Regions from separate parts of the Mesorhizobium sp. WSM4813 genome, predicted to be linked through region 2. Evidence: predicted binding sites of a transcription regulator. Region 2 holds the regulator's gene; each other region holds the start of a gene.
What was found. The regulator LexA, encoded in region 2, represses DNA repair genes until DNA is damaged. The targets are predictions, from matches to a motif close to TGTTCNNNNTGTGTTCNG.
Positions count from the first base shown of each region.

Region 1: ssb (single-stranded DNA-binding protein) is a predicted target of LexA. The motif match lies at 6,192-6,209, and genes of this name have one in related genera.
Region 3: AC0L25_RS26085 (helicase-related protein) is a predicted target of LexA. The motif match lies at 5,478-5,495, and genes of this name have one in related genera.
Region 4: AC0L25_RS12880 (PA0069 family radical SAM protein) is a predicted target of LexA. The motif match lies at 5,786-5,803, and genes of this name have one in related genera.

Region 1 is NZ_JBVVQU010000010.1:105,916-113,659, forward strand. Features, by position in the region: gene AC0L25_RS08095 (DUF72 domain-containing protein) at 1-55, opposite strand, end outside; gene AC0L25_RS08100 (GNAT family N-acetyltransferase) at 83-553, opposite strand; gene uvrA (excinuclease ABC subunit UvrA) at 588-3,509, opposite strand; gene AC0L25_RS08110 (hypothetical protein) at 4,159-4,560, opposite strand; gene AC0L25_RS08115 (ATP-dependent Clp protease proteolytic subunit) at 4,655-5,260, opposite strand; gene AC0L25_RS08120 (SRPBCC family protein) at 5,282-5,761, opposite strand; gene AC0L25_RS08125 (ArsR/SmtB family transcription factor) at 5,758-6,072, opposite strand; gene ssb (single-stranded DNA-binding protein) at 6,311-6,832, shown strand; gene AC0L25_RS08135 (OsmC family protein) at 6,960-7,385, shown strand; gene AC0L25_RS08140 (MarC family protein) at 7,473-7,744, opposite strand, start outside.
Region 2 is NZ_JBVVQU010000039.1:9,701-17,444, reverse strand. Features, by position in the region: gene lpxB (lipid-A-disaccharide synthase) at 1-57, shown strand, start outside; gene gltA (citrate synthase) at 125-1,453, opposite strand; gene gltX (glutamate--tRNA ligase) at 1,700-3,151, opposite strand; partial or broken gene AC0L25_RS21550 (ComEC/Rec2 family competence protein) at 3,254-5,686, shown strand; gene lexA (transcriptional repressor LexA) at 5,680-6,417, opposite strand; gene AC0L25_RS21540 (molybdopterin molybdotransferase MoeA) at 6,522-7,727, opposite strand; gene moaC (cyclic pyranopterin monophosphate synthase MoaC) at 7,727-7,744, opposite strand, start outside.
Region 3 is NZ_JBVVQU010000056.1:11,031-18,774, reverse strand. Features, by position in the region: gene AC0L25_RS26100 (CarD family transcriptional regulator) at 45-626, opposite strand; gene fdxA (ferredoxin FdxA) at 992-1,330, opposite strand; gene AC0L25_RS26090 (RNA-binding S4 domain-containing protein) at 1,480-1,866, opposite strand; gene AC0L25_RS26085 (helicase-related protein) at 1,881-5,315, opposite strand; gene AC0L25_RS26080 (TetR/AcrR family transcriptional regulator) at 5,996-6,565, opposite strand; gene AC0L25_RS26075 (FAD-dependent monooxygenase) at 6,663-7,744, shown strand, end outside.
Region 4 is NZ_JBVVQU010000018.1:92,218-99,961, reverse strand. Features, by position in the region: gene AC0L25_RS12915 (cell wall hydrolase) at 1-499, shown strand, start outside; gene AC0L25_RS12910 (AtpZ/AtpI family protein) at 741-1,139, shown strand; gene AC0L25_RS12905 (F0F1 ATP synthase subunit A) at 1,211-1,969, shown strand; gene AC0L25_RS12900 (F0F1 ATP synthase subunit C) at 2,049-2,273, shown strand; gene AC0L25_RS12895 (F0F1 ATP synthase subunit B) at 2,350-2,949, shown strand; gene AC0L25_RS12890 (F0F1 ATP synthase subunit B) at 2,960-3,451, shown strand; gene AC0L25_RS12885 (ribonuclease HII) at 3,683-4,402, opposite strand; gene AC0L25_RS12880 (PA0069 family radical SAM protein) at 4,557-5,711, opposite strand; gene AC0L25_RS12875 (glycosyltransferase) at 5,863-6,369, shown strand; gene AC0L25_RS12870 (cyclase family protein) at 6,559-7,494, shown strand; gene AC0L25_RS12865 (MBL fold metallo-hydrolase) at 7,686-7,744, shown strand, end outside.

The DNA of each region.
Region 1 (7,744 bases), on a different contig from region 2:
ACGGCTCGAAGGTCCAGCCGCCCATGCCGGCGCGAATTGTTCCTGATTGAGTCACTGTCGTCCTCCCGTTTGCTGAAAAGGATCAGGCGATGGCGATCGTCTCGACGGCTTTGGCCATGTCGACGACCATCCATCCTGGCCGATATGGATTGGGCCGGCGACCCGTTTCGCGAAAGCCGTAGGCCTTATACAACGAAACGTTCCGTTCCATTCTGGAATTGGTGTAGAGTCGGAGTTCAGGCAAGATCCACAGGCGGGTCTGTTGCTCGGCCCAGTCGAGCAGCGCTATGCCGAACCCCTTGCCCTGAAAGCCAGGCGCGACGGCGACACTGAAGATCATCGTATGGTCCGGATGCCGTTCGAGAACGATCAGGCCGGCCGGCTCGCCGCTGCTTTCCAGCAGCCAGACCTCGCCGCGTCCGATCCGCGGCGCATAGTCTTCGGTGACCGGGATCGGCGGCGCCCCGAACAAGGCTGTGTAGGGCGCATAGGCAGCGTCGGTCAGCGAGACGACAGCGTCAACATCATCAGCAAGCGCTCTTCTGATCTTCATTTGAAGGTTCTTCCAAACGCCAGCCAGTCCTCATTCACTCCGCCGCTTCGCGCTTGCCTCCGGGCCGCCGCTCCAGCAATTCCCGCAGGAACTGGCCTGTATAGCTGCGCTTCTCGCGGACGATATCCTCCGGCGTGCCGGACGCCACCAGCTCGCCGCCGCCGTCGCCACCCTCGGGACCGAGATCGAGCACCCAGTCGGCGGTTTTTATCACCTCGAGATTGTGCTCGATGACGACCACTGTGTTGCCCTGGTCGACCAGCTCGTGCAGCACTTCGAGCAGCTTGGCGACATCGTGGAAATGCAGGCCGGTGGTCGGCTCGTCGAGGATGTACAGCGTCTTGCCGGTCGCCTTGCGCGACAGTTCCTTGGCCAGCTTGATACGCTGCGCCTCGCCTCCCGACAGCGTCGTCGCCTGCTGGCCGACATGGATGTAGCCGAGGCCGACCTGCTTCAGCGTCTCCAGCTTGTCGCGCACGCCGGGCACGGCGGCGAAGAAATCGACGCCTTCCTCGACGGTCATGTCGAGCACGTCGGCAATCGACTTGCCCTTGAACAAGACGTCAAGCGTTTCGCGATTGTAGCGCTTGCCATGACAGACGTCGCAGGTGACGTAGACGTCGGGCAGGAAGTGCATCTCGATCTTGATGACGCCGTCGCCCTGGCAGGCTTCGCAGCGGCCACCCTTGACGTTGAACGAGAAGCGACCCGGCTGATAGCCACGCGCCTTCGACTCCGGCAGGCCGGCGAACCAGTCGCGAATCGGCGTAAAGGCGCCGGTGTAGGTGGCGGGATTGGAGCGCGGCGTCCTTCCGATCGGCGACTGGTCGATATCGATGACCTTGTCGAGGAACTCGAGGCCCTCGATGCGGTCATGATCAGCCGGATGCTCGCGCGAACCCATGATCCGGCGCGACGCTGCTTTGAACAAGGTTTCGATCAGGAAGGTCGACTTGCCGCCGCCGGACACGCCGGTGACGGCGGTGAAGGTGCCGAGCGGGATTTCGGCGGTAACGTTCTTCAGATTGTTGCCGCGCGCGCCGACGATCTTCAGGCGCCGGTTCTTCTTGGCCTCGCGCCGCACGGCCGGCGTCGCCACTTCGAGCTCGCCGGACAGATATTTGCCGGTGATCGAGGCGGGGCTCGCCATGATCTGCTGCGGCGTTCCCTGGGCGATGATGTGGCCGCCATGGATGCCCGCGGCCGGGCCGATATCGACGACGTAGTCGGCATGCAGGATGGCGTCCTCGTCATGCTCGACGACGATCACCGTGTTGCCGATGTCGCGCAGATGCTTGAGGGTGTCGAGCAGGCGCGCATTGTCGCGCTGGTGCAGGCCTATCGACGGCTCGTCCAGCACATAGAGCACGCCGGTCAGGCCGGAGCCGATCTGCGAGGCCAGGCGGATGCGCTGGCTCTCGCCGCCCGACAGCGTGCCGGAATTGCGCGACAGCGTCAGATAGTCGAGCCCGACGTCGTTGAGGAAGCGCAGCCGCTCGCGGATTTCCTTGAGCACACGCACCGCGATCTCGTTCTGCTTGTCGCTGAGCGAAGCGGGCAGCTCGGTGAACCATTGGTCGGCCTTGCGGATCGACAGCTCGGTGACCTCGCCGATGTGCTTGCCGGCAATCTTCACCGCAAGCGATTCCGGCTTCAGCCGGTAGCCGCGGCATGCCGGGCAAGGCGTGGCCGACATGAAGCGCTCGATCTCCTCGCGCATCCAGGCGGATTCGGTCTCCTTCCAGCGCCGTTCGAGATTGGGAATGACCCCTTCGAAGGTCTTCGTCGTCTTGTAGGAACGCAGCCCGTCATCGTACTGGAAAGTGACCTCGCGCTCGCCGGTGCCATGCAGGATGGCTTGCTTTGCCTCCTCGGTCAGATCCCGGAACTTGTCGCCGAGCTTGAACCCGTAGGCCTTGCCCAGCGCCTCAAGCGTCTGCACGTAATAAGGGGAGGTCGATTTCGCCCATGGGCTGACGGCGCCGGCACGCAGCGACAGGTTGTCGTCGGGCACGATCAAGCTGGCGTCGATGGCGCGCTGGCTGCCGAGGCCGTCGCAGGTCGGGCAGGCGCCGAACGGGTTGTTGAAGGAGAACAGCCGCGGCTCGATCTCGGGAATGGTGAAGCCGGACACCGGGCAGGCGAACTTTTCCGAGAACAGGATGCGCTCATGCGTCTCGTTCTTCGACTTGTTGACCGAATCCTCGCCGGTCTGGCTGGCGTCAAGTGGCCGGTCGGCGAATTCGGCCACCGCCAGCCCGTCGGCAAGCTTCAGCGCGGTTTCGATGGAATCGGCAAGCCGCGTCGCCAGATCGCCGCGAACGACGATGCGGTCGACGACGACGTCAAGGTCATGCTTGTACTTCTTGTCCAGCGCCGGCACGTCGGCGATTTCGTAAAAGACACCGTCGACCTTGACGCGCTGGAAGCCCTTTTTCTGCAGCTCCAGCAATTCCTTGCGGTACTCGCCTTTGCGGCCGCGCACCATCGGCGCCAGGATGAACAGCCGTGTGCCTTCCTCGACCGCCAGCACGCGGTCGACCATCTGCGACACGGTCTGGCTCTCGATCGGCAGGCCGGTTGCCGGCGAATAAGGGATGCCGACGCGCGCGAACAGCAGCCGCATGTAGTCGTAGATTTCGGTAACGGTGCCGACCGTCGAGCGCGGGTTTTTCGACGTGGTCTTCTGCTCGATTGAGATGGCCGGCGATAACCCGTCGATCTGGTCGACGTCAGGCTTCTGCATCATTTCGAGGAATTGCCGCGCATAGGCCGACAGGCTCTCGACATAGCGGCGCTGGCCCTCGGCATAGATGGTGTCGAAGGCGAGCGACGACTTGCCGGACCCCGACAGGCCGGTCATGACGATCAGGCTGTCTCGCGGCAGGTCGAGATCGACATTCTTCAGATTGTGTTCGCGCGCCCCGCGAATGGAAAGATATTTATGGTCGGCCATCGCCGGTCGCCGCCTCAGATCTGGAATCTCATGGGATGGCAGGTTGTCCCGGCCATCCCCTATGTAGGTAATTTCGTCACCTTTTCGAGAGACGCCACAACTCTCGACCAAAGCCTTTAACCGTCTTTCGCGCGGGCGAGCAAGCGCAAAGAACAAAGACCGAACACGCTCCTGACAAAAGCGTCTATGTAATCCACGGCCGCCGCGGCGCTGCTCAAAACGGATGCAAATTTCGGATTCGCCACACAAGCGATCACATTTTTTGTAATCGGCTATCCAACGGTTGACGTCTCAGCCTCAGGGGGGCAGACTCCAAACGTCACCGAAGCCGGCCGTCCCTCGATGGCCTCGCCACCCAAGGTGGCCTGCGAGACGCCGCGGGCTTTTGCGATATGTGCTTCGGACGACGCCAGTCGCAATGGACAGAAAAGGAGAGCAGAGGAATGACTCCACCGGACAGTCCCTTGAGGGTCCACGTGTCGCTGGAGCCGCGGCAGGCATAAGTGCCAGGGCCAGGCGTTTGCGCCGCCCGACAAACCGTGACCTGCCGATCCCATTAAAATCAGAGACTACTAGTCGGATCGTCGGTTGAACGCCGCGAAGCATCCGAAATCAAAAGCCGGCAGTGTACTCCCGGCAAGTTTGGATTTTAGATCCAAAAAAAGCCCCGACCGTTTGCGGAAGCAACGGCGGGGCTGTTCATTTCAGATGGCAAGCGCACGAGTGCCTTGAGATTTGTGGCAACGATGAAGGCCGGTGGACCTGTCCTACCGCCGGGGGCATTGATCGTGCCGGCGCCGACATCAAAAGTTATGCTGCCGGAAATCCTGACATCGGTATCGCCGATCTTGAACTGGCCGTTGCTGGGCACGGCATCGTCCGGTTCGGGAACCGGCTTGGCGACGCGAGAGTCGCCAGCCACGCTGGGCAGCGTGCCGTTCTGCGAAGGCGTTGAACTGTCTTCGGCGAACGCCGCGCTGGACATCACGGCGGCGACAGTAACACCAATGATCAGTCTGTTAAAACGCATGCGGGAATACTTGTCGAACATCGAGGGACCGTATCGCCGTAGCGCCCGAAGCCAGATCGGCTCGGTAAAACGGGCAAAAAACTCTCGTGGCCAATGCTGACGGCCGGCTGCCCTTTCACGCCGCCCTCTTACGGGTGTCAAAAACATGATCGACAAGCCCCCAGGTTTTTGCCTCCTCGGCGGTCATGAAATGGTCGCGGTCGAGCGTGCGTTCGACCTCTTCGAACGTGCGACCGCAGTGGTGCGCGTAAAGCTCGGTCATGCGCCGCTTGGTCCTGAGGATACCTTCGGCGTGGCGCTGGATGTCGGAGGCCTGGCCCTGGAAACCGCCTGACGGCTGGTGCAGCAGGATGCTGGTGTTGGGCAGCGCGATGCGCCGGCCCGGCGTGCCCGCCATCAGCAGGAACGAGGCCATCGAGGCGGCAAAGCCCATGCAGACGGTCGATACCGGACTGCTTATATACTGCATCGTGTCGTAGATGGCGAAACCGCTGGTCACCACGCCGCCCGGCGAGTTGATGTAGAGCGAAATCTCCTTATCGGGATTGTCGGATTCCAGCGACAGAAGCTGGGCACAGACCAGCGCCGACACATTGTCGTCGATCGAACCGTTGATGAAGACGATGCGCTCGCGCAGCAGCCGCGAAAAAATGTCGAAGGCGCGTTCGCCGCGGCTCGACTGCTCGATCACCATCGGCACCAGGTTGGCAAAACCGCTCATCGCTTTTCTCCGTTGTGCCGCTCAGGCCGCGCGCAGGAAGAGGCGAGGCGTGTTTGCGGCTATGATCTGTCTGTGGCCGTGTGCGTTGAGCGAGAGCCGGCAACCGGCGCCTGCAACCGCAGGCGTAGCTACTCGCGCAAATCCGCCGTGGACGATGCGCAGATGCGTGCCGCCCGACACGGTGCGGTCGAGCGTGAAGGTGACAATGCTATCCATCGGGTTGTCCAGCGGATCCGCGTTGCCAGGCGCCGGCCGCTCCCGCCATGAATAACGCAGCAGGCGTTCGGGCTCGGCGTCGAGGATTTCGCACTCGATCTGCGCATCAGACTTAGCAAAGGCAAAGCGGCCGCCGATTTCAGGTTTTATGTCGTTGGGCATCATCCAGGCCGCGAGCAGGTCCGGCACCGTCAGCGCCCGCCACACTTTTTCCGGTGGGTCTGGAAGCTCGCACTCGAACTCGATCGGGTCTGCCGCCATGTCTGAATGCTGTTTTGCCGTCATTGATCCATGTCCTTCAAAACCGCCTTGAGTCTCTCGATACGCTCGGGCCAGAACGCACGGTAGCGCTCGATCCAGCCGAGCAGAGGGTCAAGCCCTTGCGGATCGGCGCGATAATAGGCGTTGCGGCCAGCTCGCCGCTCGACCACCAGGCCGGCGCCGCGCAGCACGGCGAGATGTTGGGACACGGCCGGCTGCGACACGGTCATGCCGATGCGCAGTTCCGACACCGTCATCTCGCCAGCGGCGAGCCGTTCGTAGACGGCGCGGCGCGTCGGGTCGGAAAGCGCTCGAAAAATCTCTGCTTCGATCATGACAAAAGCATAAGTCTACACTTATTGATTTGGCAAGCACTGTTTTCGTGCCCGTATGGAATGGCACTGCGGACCCCATCGATTGCTGACATTCCTTGACAGTAGGAACTGATTGGGCCTAGAACGAAAAGAGAACAAAAAACCTTGTGGGAAAAGGCAGCCGCGGCAGGCGGGGAGTGTCCGCAGTCTATAAGGTGAGCGACAGACATTTTGTTACGGATGAGCGCGGAGAAGTATCATGGCGGGTAGCGTCAACAAGGTCATTCTGGTGGGCAATCTCGGAGCGGACCCGGAAATCCGCCGTTTGAATTCGGGTGAGCCGGTCGTCAACATCCGCGTCGCCACGTCGGAAAGCTGGCGCGACAAAACTTCCGGCGAGCGCAAGGAAAAGACCGAGTGGCACAATGTCGTCATCTTCAACGACCAGCTCGCCAAGGTCGCCGAGCAGTATCTGAAGAAGGGTGCGAAGGTTTATGTCGAGGGCCAGTTGCAGACGCGCAAATGGCAGGACCAGACCGGCAATGACCGCTACACGACCGAAATCGTGCTGCAGAAGTTTCGTGGCGAGCTGCAGATGCTCGACGCACGCGGGCAAGGCGAGGGCGGTCAGGTCGGCAGCTATGCCGGTGGCGGCAGCAGCCGCGGTTCCGATTTTGGCCAGTCCGGTCCGGGCGAGAGTCTCAATCGCGGCGGCGGTGGCAACAAGGGCGGTGGTGGCGGCGGTTCGTCGCGCGAACTGGATGACGAAATTCCATTCTGATCGCTCGGAACGAACGGCTCTGTGCGAGCTGACAACGCCAGCTATTTGAGGCCACGCATTGGCGTCCCGAAGATCTGTCTTCGGGACGTTGTGCGTTTGAGCGGTGCACGGTGAAAGGACGGATCAGGTGAAAGCACGGATCAAATGGGTCGAGGAGCGCACTTTCGTCGGCGAGTCCGGCAGCGGTCACAAGGTGGTGCTGGGGACCGCGTTCGGGCCGGAAGGCAGGACGCCGGGGCCGAGCCCGATGGAACTGGTGCTGCTCGGCACTGGCGGCTGCTCCGCCTATGACGTCGTCCACATCCTCGAAAAGGGCCGGCAGGCGGTCGAAGACTGCGTGGTCGAACTCGACGCCGACCGGGCGGAGAAGGAGCCGCGGGTGTTCACCCGCATCCATATGCATTTCATCGTCAAGGGCCGCGCGCTTTCGCCCGACAAGGTGAAACGGGCGATCGACCTGTCGATCGAAAAATACTGCTCGGCCTCGGCAATGATGGCCAAGACCGCCGAGATCACCCACGACTTCGAAGTCATCGACACCACGGCTAAGTAGGATGGCGTCCAGTGGCGGCGGCTCGTCGCGCGAGATGGACGATGAAAATGACGGCCTCGGCAATCAAGCGCGAGGCCGCTTTCATTGTCATGCCGCCATCAGCGCCTTGATGCCATCGGCGACGAATTGCACGGCGAGCGCCGCCAGGATGACGCCGAGCAGCCGTGTCAGGATCGAGCGGCCGGTCTGGCCAAGGATACGGTCGATGCGCTCGGCCAGCACGAACACCAGGTAAGTAATCACAAGGCAGATCGCGATGATGCCGACAAGGGCTGCCTGCGCGCCAAAACCTGGAAACGAGCCGGAGAGCAGCACGGTCGCTGAAATCGCTCCCGGACCGGCGATCAGCGGGATCGCCA
Region 2 (7,744 bases):
GGCGATATCGCTGCGGGGGTCGTGATGAGGTACATCAAGAGAGTGAGTAGGGAGTAGAAAGTAGTTGGAGCCAATCAGCGCTCCCTTACTACTCCCTACTCCCTACTCCCTACTCCCTACTCCCTCATCTCTTCGCAATCGGCACGTAGTCGCGTTCCGGCGCACCTGTATAGAGCTGGCGCGGGCGACCGATCTTCTGGTGCGGATCCTCGATCATCTCTTTCCACTGCGCGATCCAGCCGACGGTACGGGCGACCGCGAACAGCACGGTGAACATGGTGGTGGGGAAGCCCAGCGCCTTCAGCGTGATGCCGGAATAGAAATCGACGTTGGGATAAAGCTTCTTCTCGATGAAATAGGAGTCGGTCAGCGCGATCTTTTCCAGCTCCATGGCGATGTCGAGCAGCGGATCGTCCTTGATGCCGAGTTCGCCCAAAACCTCATGTGCGGTCTTCTGCATGATCTTGGCGCGCGGGTCGTAGTTTTTGTAGACGCGGTGACCAAAGCCCATCAAACGGAACGGATCGTTCTTATCCTTGGCGCGGGCGATGAATTCCGGGATGTGGTCGACATGGCCGATCTCGCCCAGCATGTTCAAGGCCGCCTCGTTGGCGCCGCCATGGGCTGGTCCCCACAGGCAGGCGATGCCGGCGGCGATGCAGGCAAACGGGTTGGCGCCTGACGAGCCGGCGAGGCGGACGGTCGAGGTCGAGGCGTTCTGCTCGTGATCGGCGTGCAGGATGAAGATGCGCTCCATCGCACGCGCCAGCACCGGGTTGATCTTGTATTCCTCGCACGGCACGGCAAAGCACATATGCAGGAAATTGGCCGCGAAATTCAGCTCGTTCTTCGGATAAATGAAGGGCTGACCGATGTGGTATTTGTAGGCCATCGCCGCAATCGTCGGCATCTTGGCGATCAGCCGCATCGATGCGACCATGCGCTGGTACGGGTCCGAGATGTCGGTGGAATCGTGATAGAAGGCGGACAGCGCGCCGACCACGCCGCACATCACCGCCATCGGGTGCGCGTCCCGGCGAAAGCCGGTGAAGAAGCGCGACATCTGCTCGTGCACCATGGTGTGGCGCGTCACCCGGTAGTCGAAATCGTCCTTCTGCGCCTTGGTCGGCAATTCGCCGTAGAGCAAGAGGTAGCAGACTTCGAGGAAGTCGCCATGCTCGGCCAACTGGTCGATGGGATAGCCGCGATGCAAAAGGATGCCGGCATCGCCATCGATGAAGGTGATTTCCGACTCGCAGCTTGCCGTCGACGTAAAGCCGGGATCATAAGTGAACGCCCCGGTGGTGCTGTAAAGCGAGCCGATGTCGATGACATCAGGTCCGACCGAGCCGCTTCGCACTTTGAGCTCGTGAGTTTTGCCGCCGAATTCAAGTTTCGCAGTCGACGCGCGGGTTTTGCCGCCAAATTCCATTTTTGTCGCAGCTTCGGACATTGCAAACTCCTTTAGGTTTTCTCATGCCGGCAAAGGCGAAATATCTGCAACGCAACACGTCGAAAGCACCGGAGTTCGCGCGTTTGCGCCCGCAATTGGATTTGCGTGCCAAATTGGGCCAGGACCTAATGTTGCACTGCGAAAGCCACCTTTCAATGCCAATCTTCTTGGGCCAGTTTGCTAATCGATTTGATCGGCGACGCGCGCCAGGCTTTCCTAGCGGCGAAGGCAAGCGAGCGTTAATCGCTATTTTTCCTCGCCAGGACCAACTCGGATTTTGTCTTCGATCCTTATCTTGCTCTCGTAAGGCCCTAGGACCGTGAGCACATCAAACACCCCGGGCGAGGTGAGTTTGCCAGTTAGCGCAACTCGCAGTGGCTGAGCGATATCGCCGAGCTTCATGTTGTATTGAGAGGCAACCTCCCGAATCGCGTTTTCGGTGTTTGCCGCGGTCCATTCACCAGAAACGTTAAGCAGCGCTGTATTCGCGCTTCGCAGGATTTCTTTCGTGTGAGGGGCAGCCAATAGGGCAGCCGCCTTGGCATCAGCCGGCTCAATTGGCCCCTTCGTTACCAGATAACTAGCGTTATTTGCCAATTCCCTCAACGTACGAGCTCGTGCCTTTAAACCTGGCATAGCCGCCAAAAGCAGTTCCTTTTGCTCGTCAGTGATTTCAAGATTGGAGAGGGCAGTATCTTCCATATAGGGCACGGTATTAAGCAAGGCATTCAACAATTCGGCGTCGTTCATGCGGCGCATATGCACGCCGTTCAGCGCCTCGAGCTTGGCGAAGTCGAAGCGGGCGGCTCCCTTGTTGACATCGCCGATGTCGAACCAGGCAATCATGTCGGCGATCGACATGACCTCGTCGTCGCCGTGGCTCCAGCCGAGCCGCGCCAGGTAGTTGAGCAGTGCCTCGGGCAGGTAGCCCATGGCACGATAGGCTTCGACGCCGAGCGCGCCGTGCCGCTTCGACAGCTTGGCGCCGTCGGCGCCATGGATCAGCGGGATATGCGACATCGACGGCACATCCCAGCCCATGGCTCGATAGATCACCATCTGCCGGGCGGCATTGGTCAGATGATCGTCGCCGCGGATGATGTGGGTGATGCCCATGTCGTGGTCGTCGACGACGACGGCATGCATATAGGTCGGATTGCCGTCCGAGCGCAGGATGATGAAATCGTCGAGATCCTTGTTGGGGAAGCGGACTTCGCCCTGCACGAGATCATGCACCACCGTCTCGCCGTCGGCCGGCGCCTTGATGCGGATTGCGCCCTTGGCGCCGGCCGGCGCCTCCGACGGGTCGCGGTCGCGCCAGCGGCCGTCATAGCGGGGAGGCAGCCCCTTGGCGCGCGCGCTTTCGCGCATCGTCTCCAGCTCGGCCGGCGTCGCATAGCAGTGATAGGCCTTGCCGAGCCGCACCAACTCCTCGGCGACGGCGCGGTGGCGCGGCGCGCGCTCGAACTGCGATACCGGCTCGCCGTCCCAGGTGAGGCCGAGCCAGGAGAGCCCGTCGAGGATGGCGGCGGTTGCCGCATCGGTCGAACGCTCACGATCTGTGTCCTCGATGCGCAGCAGCATCGTGCCGCCAGTGTGTTTCGCATACAGCCAGTTGAACAGCGCCGTGCGCGCTCCGCCAATATGCAGGAAGCCGGTGGGCGAGGGGGCAAAACGGGTGACGACCTTGTCGGACATGGAACTCTCAGGCAAGCGCAGGAAACGGATGTGATTGCGCGGACTTTCGCGCGTCGCGCGTTCATGTAGCATAGGAGGTCAAGGGCGCAAGGGGCAGACCCGATGGCTGGACCAGGCCGCGGCATGGACGAGAGCGAGGGCGCGATCACAAGCGTCAGCGAACGATCGCTGTTTGCCGACGTTCCCCACGCCGAGCCGCTACCCGTTTCGCTGCCTGCGTCGCAGCCGGCCATTCAGCCTCCTTCGCCGGACCGCGCCGCGCCAACACCGGCTCCCACACCCGGGCCTGTCATTCGTTTCCGCCGGCAGCTCAGCCGTCTTTCACCATCCGGTATCCGCAACAGCGTGGCCTCGGCAGCCGGCTTGGAACTAGACCGCGGCGTCGCCTTCCTGCTGGTGCCGGTTTTTCTGGCATGCGGGGTGATCGTTTATTTTTCGCTTGCCGTCGAACCGGACTTTCCGCAGCCCATTGCCGTCGTGGTTCTCACGGCATTGTGTGCGACGGTGACGCGCTCATGGCGCAAAACGCATTTGTGCTTCATGGCAGCGTTGCTGTGCGCACTCGGTGTTCTCGCCGCCAAGGTTGAAACCTGGCGCGTGGGAACGCAGATGCTCGGTTCGGAAATCCAGACCCAGCTCACCGGCCGTGTCGTTAGGCTCGACCAGATGGCGAACGGCCGGATCAGGCTGACCATCGACGTGATGTCAACCGCCCGGCCGACACTGCGTTATGCACCGGGACGTGCCAGGGTTTCAGCACGTAAAATTCCTGCTGAGATGACCGCAGGCTCGGTGGCAACCGGCGGGCCCGGTTAGGCCGGACAGTTATGACTTCTCCTTTTACAGCTATTTCGCCGGTATCGGTGCCAGTGGCTTTTTCCTCGGCAACCCGAAGATCGTTGTTTCCGAAGATGCACCGTTCGCCGCGCGCCTTTCTTCCTCGATCGAAAAGGCGCGCGAAACCATTGCCGACCATATCAGGGACAGCATTGGTGGCGCCGAGGGGGAGATTGCCGCCGCGCTGATCGTCGGCGTGCGTGCCGGCATTCCCGAAGAGATAAACGAATCGATGCGGCGCACCGGCATCTACCACATCATCTCGATTTCCGGCCTGCACATGGCGCTTGTCGCCGGCACCATCATGGGATTGCTGCGCGGCGCCTTTGCGCTGTTTCCGGATTTTTCGTCGCGTCGGCCGGTCAAAAAATATGCGGCTGCCGCCGCACTCGTTTCCATCGCTGCCTATCTCATTTTTTCCGGCATCGTGGTCGCGGCCGAACGCAGCTCATCATGCTGGCGGTAATGCTTGTCGCCGTGCTGTTCGATCGGGCGGCGCTCACCATGCGCAATCTGGCGATTTCTGCCATCGCCGTCATCGTCGTGTCGCCGCACGAGGTGGTCGGCCCAAGCTTCCAGATGTCCTTCGCCGCGACCGCTGCTCTCGTGGGCGCCTATGCCGGCTGGTCCGACTACCGTGCCGACAAGGCCACGGCGCCGCCACAGCGACGGTCACCGGTCGTTTTCGTCACGCGGAAACTCGCCGCTGGGACAGGTACCATCGCAATGACCTGTATCATTGCCGGCAGCGCCACCGCGCTCTTCGCCATCTGGCACTTCCAGCGCGTCTCGCCGCTCAGCTTGTTCGCCAATCTGGCCGTCATGCCGATCGTCACGGTCGTCATGTTCCTGGCCGTCGTCAGCGCCTTGGCATTGCCTTTCGGCTTCGATGGCCCTTTCCTCTACATGATGGGCAAGGGATTGACGGCCATGATTGCAATATCGGGATGGATCTCCGTGCGGTCGCCGGTCGATGCAGTCGGGCTGATCTCGTTGCAGTCGGTTCTGCTGGTGACGGTCGCCCTGGTCATCGCCACGATGGCAACGACATGGTTGCGCCTTGCCGCTCTTCCCTTTGCGCTCGCCGGCTTGCTGACGATTTCCGAGACGCGCACCCCCGACGTGCTGATCTCGGAGGATGCGCATCTGGTTGCGCTACCGATCGGCGGCGGCGAACTTGCCGTCAACCGGGTGCGTTCGAACGAATTCACCACCGACAACTGGAAACATGCGCTGGTTTCAGCGATCATTGTCGAGCCCGAGACATTCGAAAAAGGAGACGTACGGTTGGACATCGCCGACCCGGCCGACCTGCCGCCGGGAGCGCCCTTTTACTGCACTGCCGGCCTGTGCCTCGCCCGGCATCCGTCCGGCGCGATCATCGCGCTCGCCGACAACCGTAAAACCGCGCGGCCAGCCTGTGCCTTTGCGGATCTGATCGTCATCGACGATGCCACAGCCTATTATAATCCCTGCCGCAATCCGCTGGTTCTCGTCGTCACCAAACGGCAGCTCGCTCGCATGGGCAGTGCCGCCGTCTTCTTCGATCCGCTATCGGCGACGACGCGCGCAGAAATCCGTTTTGCCGTCAGACAGCCCTATAGGCCCTGGCATGAGCATCGGAGATTTTCGCGCGAGGCGAGGGGCCTGCCGCCATACCGCAGGGCCGAGAAACCCAAAAAGCCTGCCGTTCAGTAACGCCGGATTAGTCCGACGAGCTTGCCTTGCACCTTGACCCGGTCCGGCCCGAAGATACGCGTCTCGTAGGCCGGATTGGCGGCTTCAAGTGCGATCGAGGCGCCCTTGCGGCGGAACCGCTTCAGCGTCGCTTCCTCCTCGTCGACCAAGGCGACGATGATCTCGCCAGGCTGGGCGGTGTCGGCGTTGCGAATGATGACCGTGTCGCCGTCGAAAATACCGGCCTCGATCATCGAATCACCCTTGACCTCCAGCGCGTAGTGCGTGCCGCCGGTGATCATGTCCGGTGGTACCGAGATCGAATGCGTCTGGTGCTGGATGGCGTCGATCGGCACACCGGCAGCGATGCGGCCCATCACTGGAATGGAGACGGTGGCAACGCCGTCGTCATCATTGCCGGCCGCAGGCATGCGTGAAGGCGCCGGCTTGATCTGTCGCCCGAGGCTGCCCTGCCCAAGGCTGCCCTGAATGACGCTCGGTGAGAATTTGCGCGCCGCATTGAGGCCGGGCGCGATCGAATCGGGCAGACGCAGCACCTCCAGCGCGCGGGCGCGGTTGGGCAGGCGGCGAATGAAACCGCGCTCCTCCAGCGCCGTGATCAGCCGATGGATCCCCGACTTCGAGGCGAGGTCGAGCGCTTCCTTCATCTCGTCGAACGAGGGCGGAATGCCGCTTTCCTTCAGCCGCTCGTGGATGAACATCAGCAGTTCATGTTGTTTGCGTGTCAGCATCGCGACCCCCAACAGAATCAGAAAAACAAACCCAGAACAAACACTATCTGTTCCATTTGTGTTCCGCAACCGTTTAAAGTTTAATGAATGTGTTGACGTTTTGTTCAGCGTAGCATCAGCACGCTGCAGGCGACGCCCGTTGTGGCAGGGGGAGCGAATGGCTCGCGTACGATCAGCCCGTTGGCGTCGGCCAGCATTTTGAGCATCGAGGAATCCTGGATGCCGAACGGGGTCGCCAGCAGCGTGCCGGATTCTTCGCTCACCACGGCGCGTACATAGTCCTGCCTGAGATCGTTGGCCGGCATGGCAGCGCCGAGCCGCGCCTGACGCATGTCCTGCCGGAAGGCGCGGCCGCCGAGCCGCGCAAGCAGCGGCTTCAGAAAGAGCTGTGTGCAGACTAGGCTCGCCACCGGATTGCCAGGCAGGCCGATGCAGCGGATGTCACCCAGCCGCCCGAACATCAGCGGCTTGCCGGGCCGCATGGCGATTTTCCAGAAATCGAGCGTCATGCCTTCACCGGTCAGCACGTCATGGACCAGGTCATGGTCGCCGACAGAGGCGCCGCCCAGCGTGACAATGACGTCGGCGCCTGCGTCGACTGCTTGCTTCACCAGCGTGGCGATCGCCTCCTTGCGGTCGGGGGCGATGCCGAGATCGAGTGCGCTGGTACCGACCGAGCGGGCCGCGGCGGCGACGCCATAGGCATTGGACGATATGATCTGGTCGGGGCCAAGGTCGCTGCCCGGCGGCAGCAATTCATCGCCGGTGGCGATGATGGCGACCAGCGGCCGTTTCACCACGCTGACCTGCGGGTGGTTGGCCGACGCCGCCAGCGACAATGCCGCCGGATCAAGCAGGCGGCCTTTCTCCAGCAGCACGTCGCCCTTCGAGAAATCGAGCCCGAGGCGGCGGATGTTGCGGCCTTCAACCGTCGACGCGGTCACTTCGATGCTGCCGCCGCCGAGATCGCGGACATTCTCCTGGATGACAATGGTGTCAGCGCCTGCAGGAAGCGGCGCGCCGGTGAAGATGCGCACGGCCTGCGCCGGGCCGACTGTTCCGGCAAAGCCGCGTCCGGCCGGCGCCATGCCGATCACCGAAAGCCTTGCGGGCACGGACGCGACATCCTCGGCCCGCGCGGCAAATCCGTCCATGGCGGACGCGTTGAACGGCGGCTGGGTGCGAAGTGCTATGAGCGGCTCCGCCAGCACGCGGTCGGCGGCGTCCATCAGGGCGACGCTTTCAGCTTGCGAGGGCGCAGCATCTTCAAGCAGGCGCTCGAGCGCCTCGGCGACCGGAAGCAGCGCCATTATCGGCCTGCCTCTTG
Region 3 (7,744 bases), on a different contig from region 2:
CCGGCGCGAGGCCGGGTTTTTCTAAATTCGAAGGTGAGAAGCGCTCAGGCAGCTTCTTCCTGCTCGGCTTCTTCGTTGTCGGCCTTGGCGCCGCGCTTCGGGCCCTTGTTGAGGTTCACCTCGATGAGGCGCACCGCTTCGGTTTCCGACATACGGTTGACGGCCGCGATCTCGCGCGCCATGCGGTCGAGTGCCGCCTCATAAAGCTGGCGCTCGGAATAGGACTGCTCAGGCTGGTTGTCGGCGCGGTAGAGGTCGCGCACAACTTCCGAGATCGAGATCAGGTCGCCGGAATTAATCTTCGCATCATATTCCTGGGCGCGGCGCGACCACATGGTGCGCTTGACGCGGGCGCGGCCCTGCACGACCTTCAGTGCGCGATCGACATAATCCTCTTCCGACAGCTTGCGCATGCCGATGGAGGTCGCCTTGGCAACCGGAACCTTCAGGCGCATCTTGTCCTTCTGGAAGTCGATGACGAACAGTTCCAGCTTGTGGCCCGCAACTTCCTGCTCGTCGATCGAGACGATCTGACCGACGCCATGCGCCGGATAGACGATGTACTCGCCGGTCTTAAAACCGTGACGCGCTGCGCTGGACTTCTTCTGCGGGGTGATTGTTGCCATTACGCCATGAACTCCTTGGTGTGGTACCGGCATTCTGCCGGCCGAACTCGCGCGATCGGGTAACCGATCATTAGCCGCACAACTATGAACCACCGGAAAAGCCGCGGCCGGCAAACCGCATAATTGCGACCGCCTGCCCCAGATCACTCTGGTCCAGATTGAGAAATTCACCTTTCAGTGATTTGGGGCGTTTGCGCCATAAATCGACGTTGTGTCACCGGCATGTTTGGTTGATGTAGCACAAAAACTCGGAAGAATCAAGGTTTTGCTGCACGCGCGAAGGCCATGCGCCATCGCCGCCTGTCAAGGCAGTTAATGCACCATGCCTTTTACGCGGGGTTATGCTGGCTGAATCAGCGGTCTTGTCAGTCGCCCTCGCCGGGCTCGGGGGAGAAATATTTCTCAAACTTGCCGGCTTCGCCATCGAAGGATTTGGCGTCGGCCGGAGGCTCCTTCTTGGCGGTGATGTTGGGCCATTTGTCCGCGTATTCGGTGTTGATCTGCAGCCATTTGTCGAGGCCCGGCTCGGTGTCGGGCTTGATCGCGTCGGCCGGGCATTCCGGTTCGCAGACGCCGCAGTCGATGCATTCGTCGGGATGGATGACGAGCATGTTCTCGCCTTCGTAGAAACAGTCGACCGGACAGACCTCGATGCAGTCCATGTATTTGCATTTTATGCAATTGTCGGTCACGACATAGGTCATCGGTCGGCTCCGGGACGTCCCATTTTTGTTGGGCTTTTTTGGTGAGGTAACGTCTTTACCCGCCGCTTGCAAGGGCAGCCATTGCGCGCGATACCGGTGTTTCCGGAATGGAATTCCAGAGGGGCGATGCGGCGAAACCCGGTTATGCGTCAGTCGTCGCCGAACAACCGGTCGGTCTCCCGACGTTCCTTCTTGGTCGGGCGGCCGCTGCCGGCATCGCGGAGCGCGGGAATCGCATCGGCAACGGCCTCGCCCTTCGGCGCGGGTGGCGGCGACATATCCTCGTAGAGCATCCGCGCTTCCTCTGCGGGGCCGCGCCGGCTTCCGGTGCCGAGCACCTTCCAGACGAAGATGCGCCGCTCGAGAGTGATGGTCAGGACGTCGCCGGCCCGGACCAGATCGGAGGCCTGCGCTGCTTTGTCGCGATTGATGCGGACGCGTCCGGCCACCACCAGCTTCGCTGCCAGCGAGCGCGATTTCACCGCACGCGAAAAGAACAGCCATTTGTCGATGCGCTGGCGGGCATCAGTGACCATCGGAGCGAGCGAACTTACTTCTTCAGCTGGTCGCGCAACGCGGCGAGCTTGGCGAATGGAGAATCCGGGTCGAAGCGCACGGGACGCTCCTCGCGAGGCTTAGGCTGGAACGCGGGCTTTCCACCTGGCGCGCCACCCTTGCCGTCCTGCCTGCCGCCCTTCCAGTCAGGCCGGCTTTCGCGACGATCGGAACGCTCTCCCTGCGGCTTGCCATCGCGCCGCTCTCCCGTCTCGCCCTGAGGCTTGGGCTTGAATTTGCTGCGGTCGAAACGCGGCTTGCCGGCACCGTCGCGGCGTCCTTCGTGGACGGGCCGGCTGCCCCCCGGAGCGCCGGCCGGTTGCCCGCCGGTGGCATCTGCCGGTGCGTCGCCGCGGCCATCGCGCGCGGCTTGCCCGCTGCGCGGGCGATTGTCCCTGTCACGGGACCGGTTGTCGTGGTGGCGGTGGCGCGGACGCTGGTCGAAGCGGCCCTGCCGCCACAACAGGATGGGTTTTGGCTCTTCGGCCTCTTTCTCGGCCTCTTTCTCGGCCTCTGGAGCAGCCTCGCCGGTGGCGGCCTCCGCCGCCGCGGCAGGTTCGGCCGATATCGCTTCCGTTGCGGGCGAGGCTTCGGAAGCCGGTTCCGCCGGTGCGACCTCAACCTCGGCGGCTTCGGGTTCTGCCTCTGGCCGAGCCGCTGATACCGCAGGCACTTCAGCTGCGGCTTCGGCTGCAGGCAGCTCCTCTTCCGTGACCTCAGTCGGAGTTTCCAGCTGAGCTTCCGCGACAGGTTCCGCTTCGGTGGCGGGTTCCGCGGGAACTTCGGCTGCAGCCTCTGCAACGGCAGCCGCATCCGCACCCGAACTCTCGGCCGGCGCCTCGGCAGCTGCGTCCGCAATCGCGGCGTCCGCTGCCTTGGCCTGCTCGGCTTGTTCTTCCGACGCCTGCTTGGCCGCGGCGGCTTCACGCGCGGCATTGTCCTGTGCCTCGAGTCGCGCCCTCACTTCGACCGCCGGCTTCGGCTCCGCCCGGTAGCCGAGGCCCTTCAAAATCTCTTCCATGTCGTCGGCCGTGGCGCCGAGGATCGACATCATCGGCGGCGTCACCATGAAGGACTGACCGTCATAGGCGCCGTCGGGGCGCTGGCCGAGGCCCGGCTTCCAGTTGGTTGCGGGCCGGATCAGATCGGCCAGCCGTTCAAGGATGTCGACGCGCACGGCGCGACGGCCGAGATTGCGATAGCCGGCCAGTTTGTAGAAGGCCTTGTCGAAGGTGGGATCGATGACCACCGAGGTGCGGCCGGAGGCCAGCGCGTGAACCACGTCGCCAAAGCCGACCTTGTCCTTGCCGTCGTTTCTCAGCGCCCACAACAGCGTCACCATTCCAGCCGGGGCCGGCTTGATCAGCGCGGGCACGAAGATGTGGTAGGCGCCGAAGCGTACGCCGAGCCGGCGAAGGGCGGCGCGGCCTTCCTGATCGAGCGACTTCATCTCCTCAGCGATGTCGCGGCGGTTGATGAGGCCGAAATGCTCGACGAGCTGGAAGGCGATGCCGCGGCCGATGCCGGTGATCTGCTCAGCGTTCTTGAGGTCGACCAGCGGCTTCAGCAGGGACTCGATCTGGAAATTGACGAAGCGCTCGGCGCGCGCCGCGACCTTGTCGCGGGCGGGTCCGGTGAGCTGCTCGTCGGCCAGCAGCACAAGGCGCGGCTTCAACGGCTCGTCGCCGGAGACCAGCGTGCCGATCGGCGCGCCGATCCAGCGCAGCGTGCCATCGGAGCCGAGCGCGATGTCGCCATTGGCCGAGGCGCCGAAGCGTTCGGCCCGCGCCTCGAATTCGGCAGCAAGCGCCTTCTGGGCTGCTGTGCGCACCGCCTTGGCGTCCTCGCCGCCGGCGCTCTGGTCGGCGGTGAAGCGGAACCCCTGCAACTCGCCGACATGGTGGCCTTCGACGAGGACGGTTCCGGTTGGACTGATTTCGGCTTCAGGCATGGTATTTTCTCTAAGGCGCCGCATGAGGACGGAAGTCCTGCGGTCTACGAAGCGTTTCGTCAACCGCTCATGCAGCGCATCCGACAATCTGTCCTCGATTTCGCGCGTCTTTTCCTGCCAGTGTGCCTGATCGGCCAGCCAGCCGGGCCGGTTGGAAACGAAAGTCCATGTGCGGATCTGGGCGATCCGGTGCGACAGCGTGTCGATGTCGCCCTCGGTGGTGTCGGCACGGCGCACCTGCTCGGCCATGTAATTCTCGTCGACATGGCCATGCCTGGCAAGGTCCATGTAGATCGAGGCGATCAGGTCGGCATGCTGGGCCGGCGCGATCTTCCTGTAGTCGGGAAGGGCGCAGGCCTCCCACAACAGCGCGACGCGCCTGGCGTCGGTGGCAAGCGCCCGAATGTCTTCATCGCGGGACAGATGTTCGAGCGCCTGCGCATCCACGGCAGGCAACGCGCGCGTCAGGCCTTCAACCGGCGCGTTGGTCTCGATCGAGCGCTTCAGCGCGTCGAGGTTGGCGAAATCGAAACGCGCGGTGCGCCATTGCAGCACCTTCACCGGGTCGAAATCATGCGCTTCGATCTTCTTGACCAGTTCCTCGTCCAGCGGATCGACCTGGCCGGTGACGCCGAAGGTTCCGTCGCGCAAGTGCCGGCCGGCGCGGCCGGCGATCTGGCCGAGCTCGGCCGCGGTCAGGTTGCGATACTGGTAGCCGTCGAACTTGCGGTTCTGGGCGAAGGCGACATGATCGAGATCGAGGTTGAGGCCCATGCCGATCGCATCGGTGGCGATCAGATAATCGACATCACCCGATTGGAACAGCGCCACCTGCGCGTTGCGGGTGCGGGGCGATAGCGCGCCGAGCACAACGGCCGCACCGCCCTGCTGGCGGCGGATCAGTTCGGCGATGGCATAGACCTCATCGGCGGAAAAGGCGACGATCGCCGTGCGTCGCGGCAGGCGGGTGAGCTTCTTCGAGCCGGCATAGGCGAGATGCGATAGCCGTGGCCGCGTCACCACCGACACGCCCTTCAGCAGACGCTGGAGGATGCCGTGCATGGTGGCTGCGCCGAGCAGCAGTGTCTCCTGGCGGCCGCGCAGATGCAGGATCCGGTCGGTGAAGATGTGGCCGCGCTCGAGATCGCCGGCCAGCTGGACCTCGTCGATGGCAACGAAGGCGGCGTCGGTCTCGCGCGGCATGGCTTCCACGGTGCAGACCGAATATTTGGCGCCGTCGGGCTGGATCTTCTCCTCGCCGGTGATGAGAGCCACCTTGTGAGCACCGACCTTCTCGCAGACGCGTGTGTAAACCTCGCGGGCGAGCAGCCTGAGCGGCAGGCCGATAATGCCGCTTTCATGCGCCACCATGCGCTCGATGGCGAGATGGGTCTTACCGGTGTTGGTCGGCCCGAGCACGGCGGTCACGTCGCGGCCCGACAGGATCAGCGGTTCAGTGTGTTTCGGCTGGATGTTCATCGACCTGGAAATAAGGCTCTCCGCCTCGCGTTGTCGGGAGCGCGCCCCGTGGTGGCGCGTGTGCGACACATAGGGATTTCGGGCGCGAAGCGAAAGCGGAATGTTCCGACGGCAGCTCGAAGGCCCCCGTCTGGTGTTGTCAACCGGTCCTGATTTAACAGTTGGAACGAGTCTGGAACGAATCAGCTACGAATCGCTGACTCGTGCTGATTCAGGTTTTGTTCACGGCTACATCTTGGGTTTTTCACCGGCAAGTCTCACCACATGCTGAATCGCCGAACTGGCCCGATTCATGCAGAGCGGACGTCGTCGTTAACATCTGCCGATGAACGATCGGCGCATCCCGGCAGGCGTCACCTAACATTATGAAATTATTGATCCTTCCTAACGCGCCTTAACGGTTTTAGGAATGTTTTCGACCTTTATCGTTAACCTTCCGGTCAAAGCCGGAACGAAACGGCGACGAATCAGCGCTGGCGGATATTTCCTGTTTTGTTCACCCCAATATGTTGTGTCGTGAACAGGTTTTCCACCTTTTATCCACAGGTGGGGAACAGGGTTTTGCACAGGCTGCCCTGCCGTCGTTAACCTTTGCGTGCCGCTTCGGCACAGATCGGCGCCACGTCCATCTGTCGACGCAGTCGCTGCACGAGGACCAGACCAAAATGCTGAACGGCTGGTCAAGTCACGTCCTCTCCCACGGCATAGCGCTGCAAAGTAGGGCCGACGCTCCGGATGATCTCGTCGTGGGACAGCGCGACGACGGGCGGAAGCCGCAGCAGGTATCGGCACATCGCCAGACCCAGCAACTGGCTCGAAACGAGCCCGGCACGTCGACCCGCATCGGCGGGGGCAGCGACCGCCGCAACCACCGGCCTGACCTGGTTGGCAAATACGTCACGTAACTTTTCGGCGGCGAATTCGTTCGACGTCGCCGAACGCAGCAGAATTGCCATGCCGGGACCGCTGGCCGGGCTCTCCCAGATTTCGAGAAAACGCCTGATCAGTGTTTCGCCGATTGTGGTTCGGTCGATCACCCGCAGTGCCGGCAGTTGCAGGTCGACGACCGCCGCCCTGGCGAAAAGCTCGTCCTTGCTGCGGAAATAGCGGATCACCATGGCCGGATCGATCGAGGCATGCGCCGCGACGTCGCGGATGGAGGCGCCGTCATAGCCGTGCTCGGCAAACAGGAGCCTCGCGGCCTCGAGGATTTGGGCGCGCGTGCGGTCCGACTTGCTGGTTTTTTTCACCTGATTCTCTGTCATGTAAACTATATGCCAACGGCCGTTGACAAATGCAATGAGTTCGTCTAGGAAGTCAACGATCGTTGACAAATGGAGAGAGAAAATGTTGCCCGATACAACGGAAGTCCTGATCATTGGCGCCGGCCCGACCGGCATGGCGCTGTCAATCGTGCTGCATCAGGCCGGTGTCGATCACGTTCTGATCGACAGGCTGGCGCAGGGCCTTCAGACCTCGCGGGCTGGCGTCATCCACGCCCAGACGCTGGAAACGCTGGAGCCGCTCGGCGTCACGCAGCGGCTGAGCGAACTTGCCCTGAAGCTGCACAATTTCGCCATCCGCGACCGCAATCGGGCGCTGCTCAAGCTCGATTTCAGCAAGCTTCCGTCGAAGCATCCTTATCTAATGATGCTGCCGCAGAACCTGACCGAGCAGGTGTTCGCCGAACGGATCGCGGCGCTGCGCGGCGTGATTCACCGCATGGTCGAGGCCAAGGCGGTCGTTCAGGATGCTGACGTCGCGCGCGTGACGGTGGTCGAGAACGGCCGCGAGAAACTGATATCGGCACGCTATGTTGTTGGTGCCGACGGCATGCAAAGCCTGGTGCGCAGGTCGACCGGCATCGAGTTCGACGGCGCGGCCTATGACGCTTCGTTCGTACTCGCCGATGTTCGTCTCGACTGGCCGGTTGGGCCGACGGAAGTGTCGCTGTTCTTTGCACCGGCCGGGCTGGTGGTGGTGGCGCCGCTTCCGGACGGATCGTACCGGGTCGTCGCAACGATGGATGACGCACCGGAAAAGCCCGAGATCGCCGATATCCAGGCGCTGCTCGACAGCCGTGGACCGACCAAAGAAAGAACGCGGGTGCTCGAGCTGTCGTGGAGTTCGCGTTTTCGCGTGCATCACCGCCTGGTCCGCTCGTACCGCAAGGACCGATTGTTCCTGATGGGTGATGCCGCTCACGTGCACAGCCCGGCGGGAGGGCAAGGCATGAACACCGGCATCATCGATGCGGTCGTACTTGGTCAGTTGCTTGGCGACGTGGTGAACGGCGAGCGCCCGGAAGCGGAGCTCGACCTCTACGAAACGCTGCGACGCCCGGCGGCCCAAGAGGTGCTTGAACTGGCGGGCACGATGACAAACATGGCGCTTACCCGCAGCCCGGTTAAGCGGTTCGTCCGCAATCT
Region 4 (7,744 bases), on a different contig from region 2:
CGAGAAGCCGAACGATGGCCGTTTCATTCCGCCGGTGGCCAAGGGCGATCATCCGTGGATGCAAACTCCGCTGCCGGCGAGCGTCTTCTCCAAGGCGGAACAGACTTGCCTCGCCAACGGCATCTATTTCGAGGCGCGCGGTGAATCCGTGCGCGGCCAGGCCGCCGTCGCCCAGGTCATCCTCAACCGCGTTCGCAATCCGGCCTATCCGAACTCGATCTGCGGCGTCGTCTACCAGAACGACAAGTGGTTCAACCGTTGCCAGTTTTCCTTCGCTTGCGACGGCAGAAAAAAACGCATCCAAAGCCCAGCCCACTACAAGACCGCGCAGGATATCGCCATGGCAGTCACTGCCGGCAAGATCTTTATCCCGGAAGTCGGATCGTCGACCCATTATTACGCCAACTACGTCAACCCGGGTTGGGCGCGGACGATGAAAAAAATGACGAAGATCGGCCTGCACATCTTCTATCGCACCTATGGCGGCGGCTGGAGCTGAGCGCTCCGGCAAGGCCCGGGCGCGGTCGATCGAAGACCCGTCGCCGCAGGGATTCGGTCACGGTACGCCAGCGGCGGCAGCGGGCACGATGTCGCACCCTAGCAAGCCATTGATTTAATTAGAGAAAATACTTGAGGCTGAAGTCCCGCCCGTGGCTTGACGGGCGCGGACCCTCTAACTATGTTGCCGGCGACTTAAGAGCGGACGGACGGTGACGATCTGATCGGGCAAGGGGGTTGCGATGGCCGACAAGAATGGGCCAGACGGAACCGGAGAAACCGGCCGCGGCAAACAGCGTCAAGCCGACATCCGCGACGACGATCTTGAGCGCCGCCGGCGCGACCTTGAAGCATCGCTTGCGACAAGGCGGCCGGACCGGCTCGAGGGGAAAGACGACGCGAAGGCGGGCAGTGCGGCCGGATATGGCCAGGCGCTCAAGCTGTCCAGCGAGTTCATCGCCGGGATAGTGGTTGGTGCTGGTCTCGGCTGGATCATCGACCGTGTGGCGGGGACATCGCCATGGGGTCTGATCGTTTTTTTGCTGCTGGGGTTTGGCGCCGGCGTGCTCAATGTCCTGCGCTCCGCAGGGCTTATGGCGGAATTCGGACAGGGCGACAAAACCCACGATCCGAAAGAATGAACTTGAGGCGCCGTTTGCCGGCGCAGTGAACAGGACACTAAAGCCGCGTTCGGCTTTGATGGGGATTTAAAGTGGCTGCTGACAAGGTCGATCCGATTCACCAGTTCCATATCAGCAAGCTGATTCCGATCGAGATCGGCGGCTACGACCTGTCGTTCACCAATTCGGCGCTCTTCATGGTCGCGACCGTCGCCGTTGCGTCGGCGTTCCTCTATCTCAGCACCTCGAGCCGCAGTCTCGTCCCCACCCGTCTTCAGTCGGTCTCGGAGATGGCCTACGAATTCGTCGGCAACATGCTGAGGGACGCAGCCGGAACGCAAGGCATGAAGTTCTTCCCCTTGGTATTTTCGCTGTTCATGTTCGTGCTCGTTGCCAATCTGCTCGGCCTTTTCCCGTATTTTTTCACCGTCACCAGCCACATCATCGTCACGTTCGGCCTTGCCGCGCTGGTGATCGGAACCGTCGTCGTCTATGGCTTCATGAAGCACGGCCTCGGTTTCCTGAAACTGTTCGTCCCGCATGGCGTGCCGATTTATCTGCTGCCGCTGGTGGTGCTGATCGAGGTGATTTCCTTCGTCTCGCGCCCGGTCAGCCTCTCGGTTCGTCTGTTTGCCAATATGCTGGCCGGCCACATCACGCTGAAGGTGTTCTCGGGCTTCGTGGTGAGCTTGAGCGCGCTTGGCACGCTCGGCATTGCGGGATCGGTCCTGCCGCTGGCGATGGCCGTGGCGCTGACGGCGCTAGAATTGCTGGTCGCCTTCCTGCAGGCGTACGTCTTTGCCGTGCTGACCTGCATGTATCTGAACGACGCCCTGCATCCCGGGCACTGACGCCCAGGCTGGCCAAGAGTTTCGGCATTGCTGCCGGATGGAATTGCAACGGAATTTTAGATCCAAAGGAGTTGAACACATGGAAGCAGAAGCAGCAAAGTTCATCGGCGCCGGCATCGCATGCCTCGGCATGGGTGGCGCCGGTATTGGCCTCGGCAACATCTTCGGCAGCTATCTGGCGGGCGCGCTGCGCAACCCGTCGGCCGCGGATGGCCAGTTCGGCCGCCTGATCTTCGGCTTCGCCGTGACCGAAGCGCTGGGCATCTTCTCCCTTCTCATCGCGCTTCTGGCCCTGTTCGGCTGAGCCCCTGTTCGGCTAACATTGGGAATTGGACGGGCCGGCCGCAATCAGCGGCAGGCCTGATATCAGGGGATAGTCCATGTTCGTGACATCTGCCTTTGCGCAAGAGTCCGCGCCCGCCGTCGAAGGCGGCCATACCGGCACGGAAGGCGATACGCATTCCGGCACCGGCGTGCCTGCCGAGGCGCACGGCGTGTTCCCGCCATTCGATCCCGCGACATTCCCGTCGCAGCTTCTGTGGCTGGCGATCACCTTCGGGCTGTTCTACCTGTTCCTGAAGAAGGTGGTGATGCCGCGTGTCGGCGGCATCATCGATGTCCGCAACGACCGCATCACGCAGGATCTCGACCATGCCGCCAGGCTGAAGGGCGAGGCCGATGCCGCCGTTGCCGCCTATGAGCAGGAACTGGCGGAGGCCAAGACCAAGGCCAATGCGATCGGCCAGCAGGCCAACGATGCCGCCAAGGCGGAAGCCGAGGCCGCCCGCAAGAAGGTCGAGGCTGCTCTCGACCAGAAGCTTGGCGAAGCCGAGGCTCGCATTTCATCCATCAAGGCCAATGCCATGAAGGAAGTCGGCACGATCGCCGAGGACACCGCTTCGGCCATCGTCGAGGCGCTTGTCGGCGGCAAGGCCAGCAGGGCCGAGATCGCGGCAGCCGTCAAATCCGTGGCCCGGTGAGGAGCGCATCATGGACGCCACATCACTCGCGACACTTTGGGCCACCGTTGCCCTCGTCATTTTCCTGGCCATTGCCGTCTACATCAAGGTGCCTAAGCTGATCGCCAAGGCGCTCGACGCCCGCGCCGACAAGATCAGCAATGAGCTTGAGGAAGCGCGCCGGCTGCGCGAGGAGGCCCAGCAATTGCTCGGCCAATACCAGCGCAAGCGCAAGGAAGCCGAGCAGGAGGCCGCCGACATCGTCGCCGCCGCCAAGCGCGAGGCCGACATGCTGGCTGCCGAGGCGCACAAGAAGACTGAGGACTATGTCGCCCGGCGCACCGCACTTGCCGAACAAAAGATCGGTCAGGCCGAGCGCGAGGCGATCAGCGAGGTGCGCGCCAGCGCCGTCGATATTGCCGTCGAAGCCGCACGCACGTTGCTCGCCGGCAAGATCGACGCAAAGGCCGGAGCCGACCTGTTCAAGGCATCGCTTCAGGACGTGAAGTCAAAGCTGAATTAAGCGATTTTATCGAGAAATTCATCGAAAGCCGCCTGGGAAACCTGGCGGCTTTTTTGCGTGCGATAGTGGAGCTCGCCGAAGCGGCGAAGAAGCTAATCTCCCTCCTTGAGGGGGAGATGGCCGGCAGGCCAGAGGGGGTAGCCGCGCGTGAGGCGTCACCTTCTCTTTCGTCCCAAATCGCCGTCGCCAGCCGAGGCGACCCCCTCTGTCGCCTTCGGCGATATCTCCCCCTCAAGGGGGAAGATTGGCGCTCGCCTCAATCAGGCCCGAAAGGCCCTCTTCATCGAGCACCTCGGTTCCGCCAAGCCGGAACGGTGCGAAGGACGCGCGGTGCAGCCGCGCCACCGGTCCATGCATCTCGATCGCGGTGCGGTGACGGACCGTGGCATACCCCATATGGAGTTCGAACCCGTAATGCGCGTGATGGCTCCCGCAGCCGCACATCATCCGGTCTCGCATCACCTTGGCGATGATCGAGGCGGCGGCGATCGACTGCGAGCGCTGGTCGCCCTTGACCAGCGCTCGGCCTTGGCATGGCAGTCCGGGTGGCACGTCGCGCCCGTCGGCCAGGGCCAGCTTTGGCTGCACCGAGAGCCCGACCAATGCGCGACGCATCGCCTCCAGGCTGGCCTTGAGAATATTGCTGCCATCGATACCTTCCGCGCTGACCGAAGCCATCGACACGCCAAGAGCGGAGCCGAGGATTTTCAGGAACAGCGCCTCGCGCTGCAGGTGGCTGAGGCGCTTGGAATCGTCGAGGCCGTCGGGAATGTTGGCGGGATCGAGCACCACCGCTGCCGCAACGACCGGCCCGGCGAGCGGACCGCGGCCGGCCTCGTCCATTCCCGCCACCGGCCACAGGCCTTCAGCCATCGCCTTCGTCTCGAAGGAGAAATCGGGTCTCTCAACGATTTCGAAGAGAAGCGGAGAATCAGAACGCGCGCGAGCCATGTTGCGGCGAGGTTCGCATCGGCTCCGATTCTCCGCAAGCCCCTCCGGGTCGGGTGAGGCACCGGACCCGGAGGGCACCGTCTGCAAGCCCGGGGACAGGACAGGCCGGACGGGATTTTTCACGTGCCGCCGGCAGCGGCGGCACACGATGTCTTCAAAGCAGCATCAGTTGCTCGGTTGCCTTGGCGGCGACGACGAACTGGTCGGTCCTGAGCGACCGCCGCTCGGCATTGAGGCCAAGCCGTTTGGCGGCGATCTCGAAGCGCCGGCCGATCTGCCAGGCATAGGGGCCAGAGCCTTTCATGCGCTTGCCCCATTCCGAATCGTAATCCTTGCCGTCGCGCATCGAGCGGATCAGCGACATCACGTGACGGTAGCGGTCGGGATAATGGCGCAGCAGCCAATCCTTGAAGATCGGCGCGACCTCCAGCGGCAGGCGCAGCAGGACGTAGCCCGCCTCACGCGCGCCCGCCGCGTAGGCCGAATCGAGGATGCGTTCCATCTCCTGATCAGTCAGGCCGGGGATGATCGGAGCGACCATGACCGAGGCTGGAATGCCGGCATCCGAAAGCTGCCTGATCGCCTCCAGCCGCTTGGCCGGCGTCGACGCGCGCGGTTCCATCGTTCTGGCCAGCATGCGATCGAGCGTCGTCACCGACAGCGCCACCTTGGCCAGCCCTCGTTCGGCCATGCGCGACAGAATGTCGATGTCGCGCGTCACCAGCGCGGATTTGGTGACGATGCCGACCGGATGGCCGCGCGCCTCCAGCACTTCGAGGATCTCGCGCATGATCCGGTACTGCTTCTCGATCGGCTGGTAGGGATCGGTGTTGGTGCCGATGGCAATGGTGCGCGGCTGATAGCCGTCCTTCGACAGTTCCTTGTCGAGCAGCCGCGCCGCATCCGGCTTGGCGAAAAGCTTCGATTCGAAATCCAGCCCCGGCGACAGGCCCATGAAGCTGTGCGTCGGCCGCGCGAAGCAATAGACGCAGCCATGCTCGCAACCGCGATAGGGATTGATCGAACGGTCGAAAGAAATGTCGGGCGATTCGTTGCGGGTGATGATGGTGCGCGGCTTCTCGACCTGCACCTCGGTCTTGAACGACGGCAGCTCCTCCAGCGAATTCCAGCCATCGTCGAACACATGCCGGCTGACCGGTTCAAACCGGCCGGACGGATTGATGCCGGCTGACCGGCCGCGATTGCGCTCCGGACGGATACGGACGCCACTCTGCTCGATCATTGCATTGGCCATCTCGGCTCTTCCAGCCCCGAAGGCAGCAATGTCGGCACGTACGATCTGTTCCATTTTCGCCCTCTCCCAGGGACTGTCGGCTGGCTGTCGAATCGCTCTGGTCATGAAAATAATCCTATTTTATCGACGGGAACAAATCAAGAACATTTTTATGATGCGTCGCAAAAACTGGCGCTGCGCCCGGCTTTCAGCTATTCGGCTAACGATGCTCAGCGTTCTCATCCAGACCCTGAACGACGAAGAGAGACTTGCCCGCACACTCGCCTCGCTGATCGGCGGCGCGGTCGAGGGCGTGGTGCGCGATGTCATCGTCTGCGACACCGGCTCGACGGACCAGACGCACCGCGTTGCCGAACATGCCGGCTGCCTTTATTTGGCGAGCGGCGGCATTGCTGCCGGCATCAGGCAGGCCAAGGGCGACTGGCTGCTGCTGCTGGAGCCGGGCGCGCGATTGGCGGAGGGCTGGATCGACGAGGTCGTCGCCCACACCGCCAGGCAAACCATGCCGGCGCGGTTCTCACGGGCGCACGGCAGCCGCGTGCCGTTCCTGTCGCGGGTCTTTTCGGGAAACCGGGCACTGGCCGAAGGGCTGGTGATCAGCAAGCGTCAGGCCGCGGCCTTAGCGAAAAACGCCCGTAGCGCCGAAGCCATCGCCCGCGGCCTCGCGACCAAGAGGCTCGACGCCGAGATCTGGGTGGCGCCTGTGAAGTGAGGGGCTTCCCTCTACGGTAAGCGGGCGAGGGAAGAGCGCGTCCTCCGCTGGGATGAGGCGGCGCGCAAGTCGCGGGCGGAAAGCGGCTTGGTGGAAGCCGTATTGGCGCGACACTCCTGCGAGGAATGCATATGCTTGTCGTCCTGCGGGAAACTCGCGATACTCGGCGACATTTCGGGGAGATCGCAGATGAATGTATCCAAATTCGTTCGTATCGTCTTGCTCGGAGCCGGTTGGTCAGTGCCGGCGATCGCTTTGGCGCAGGAATCGTCGCTTTGGTCGGTTTATGAGAATACGCTTAAATCGGCCAAGTACATCGATCTGACCCATGCCTTCGAGCCGGTGCAGCCCGTATGGCCGGGCTTCGCCAATGCCAAGTTCAAACCGACGGTCGCTGGGAAGGACATTGAGGGCTACGTCAAGGCCGGCGAAGAGTTCACCTACGACAAGCATGGCTTCGTTGCGAGCGGCTACGAGTTGTCGACGGACCAATATGGCACGCAGCTCGACCCACCCTCCCATTGGAACCCACTCGGTGCAACGATCAGCGACCTGCCGGCCACTTATGCCGTGCGGCCGCTCGTCGTGATTGACGTCAGCGGCAAGGTGCAGACTGACGAAGGCTATCACCTCCAGGTCGCCGACATCGAAGAATGGGAAAAGGAGCACGGCCGCATACCGGAGGGGTCGGTCGTCTTCGTGCGTTCGGATTGGTACAAGAAATGGTCCGATGCCGCCCGCTTCAACCAGAAGCCGTTTCCAGGCGTCAGTTTGGACGCGCTGAAGTTCCTGCATCTGGAGCGGAAGATTCTGTTCCATGGTCATGAGCCGCTCGACACCGACACCACGCCCAATCTCGAGGGCGAACATTGGCTGCTTCACAACGATTTCACGCAGGCAGAAGGGGTTGCAAATCTCGACAAGGTGCCAGAGGCCGGGGCGTTGGTTACAATCGGCTTTGCCAAGCCGCTTGGCGGGTCAGGCGGATATGCACGTTATATCGCTATTGCACCCGCCGATTGGACGGAGGGCGTTTCGGTCACCGAAGCGCCTGGTGTGCCGCTTTCCCGGCAGAAGGCGCCGCTCAAGCGCGACGACAACGGCGTCTTCCGCCCGACGCCCTGATCACTGGCGATGTCGGTCGGGAGGCCAGCATGGCGTGTCCCATCCCACGCAATTTGTTGCGAAAGCCGTGACAGAAGGTCCAGACGATCAGTTTTTCCGCGCTCGCGAAAACGTGACTGTTCCGACGATAGCCATCACGGTTGCTAGCGCTATCGTGCATGAGCGCGCCGATCCTGCCACGGGAGGCAGTCATGCTCCGCCTATCTGCCGCCGTTCTGCTGACCCTGGCTTTCTGGTCATTCGCCGCGTC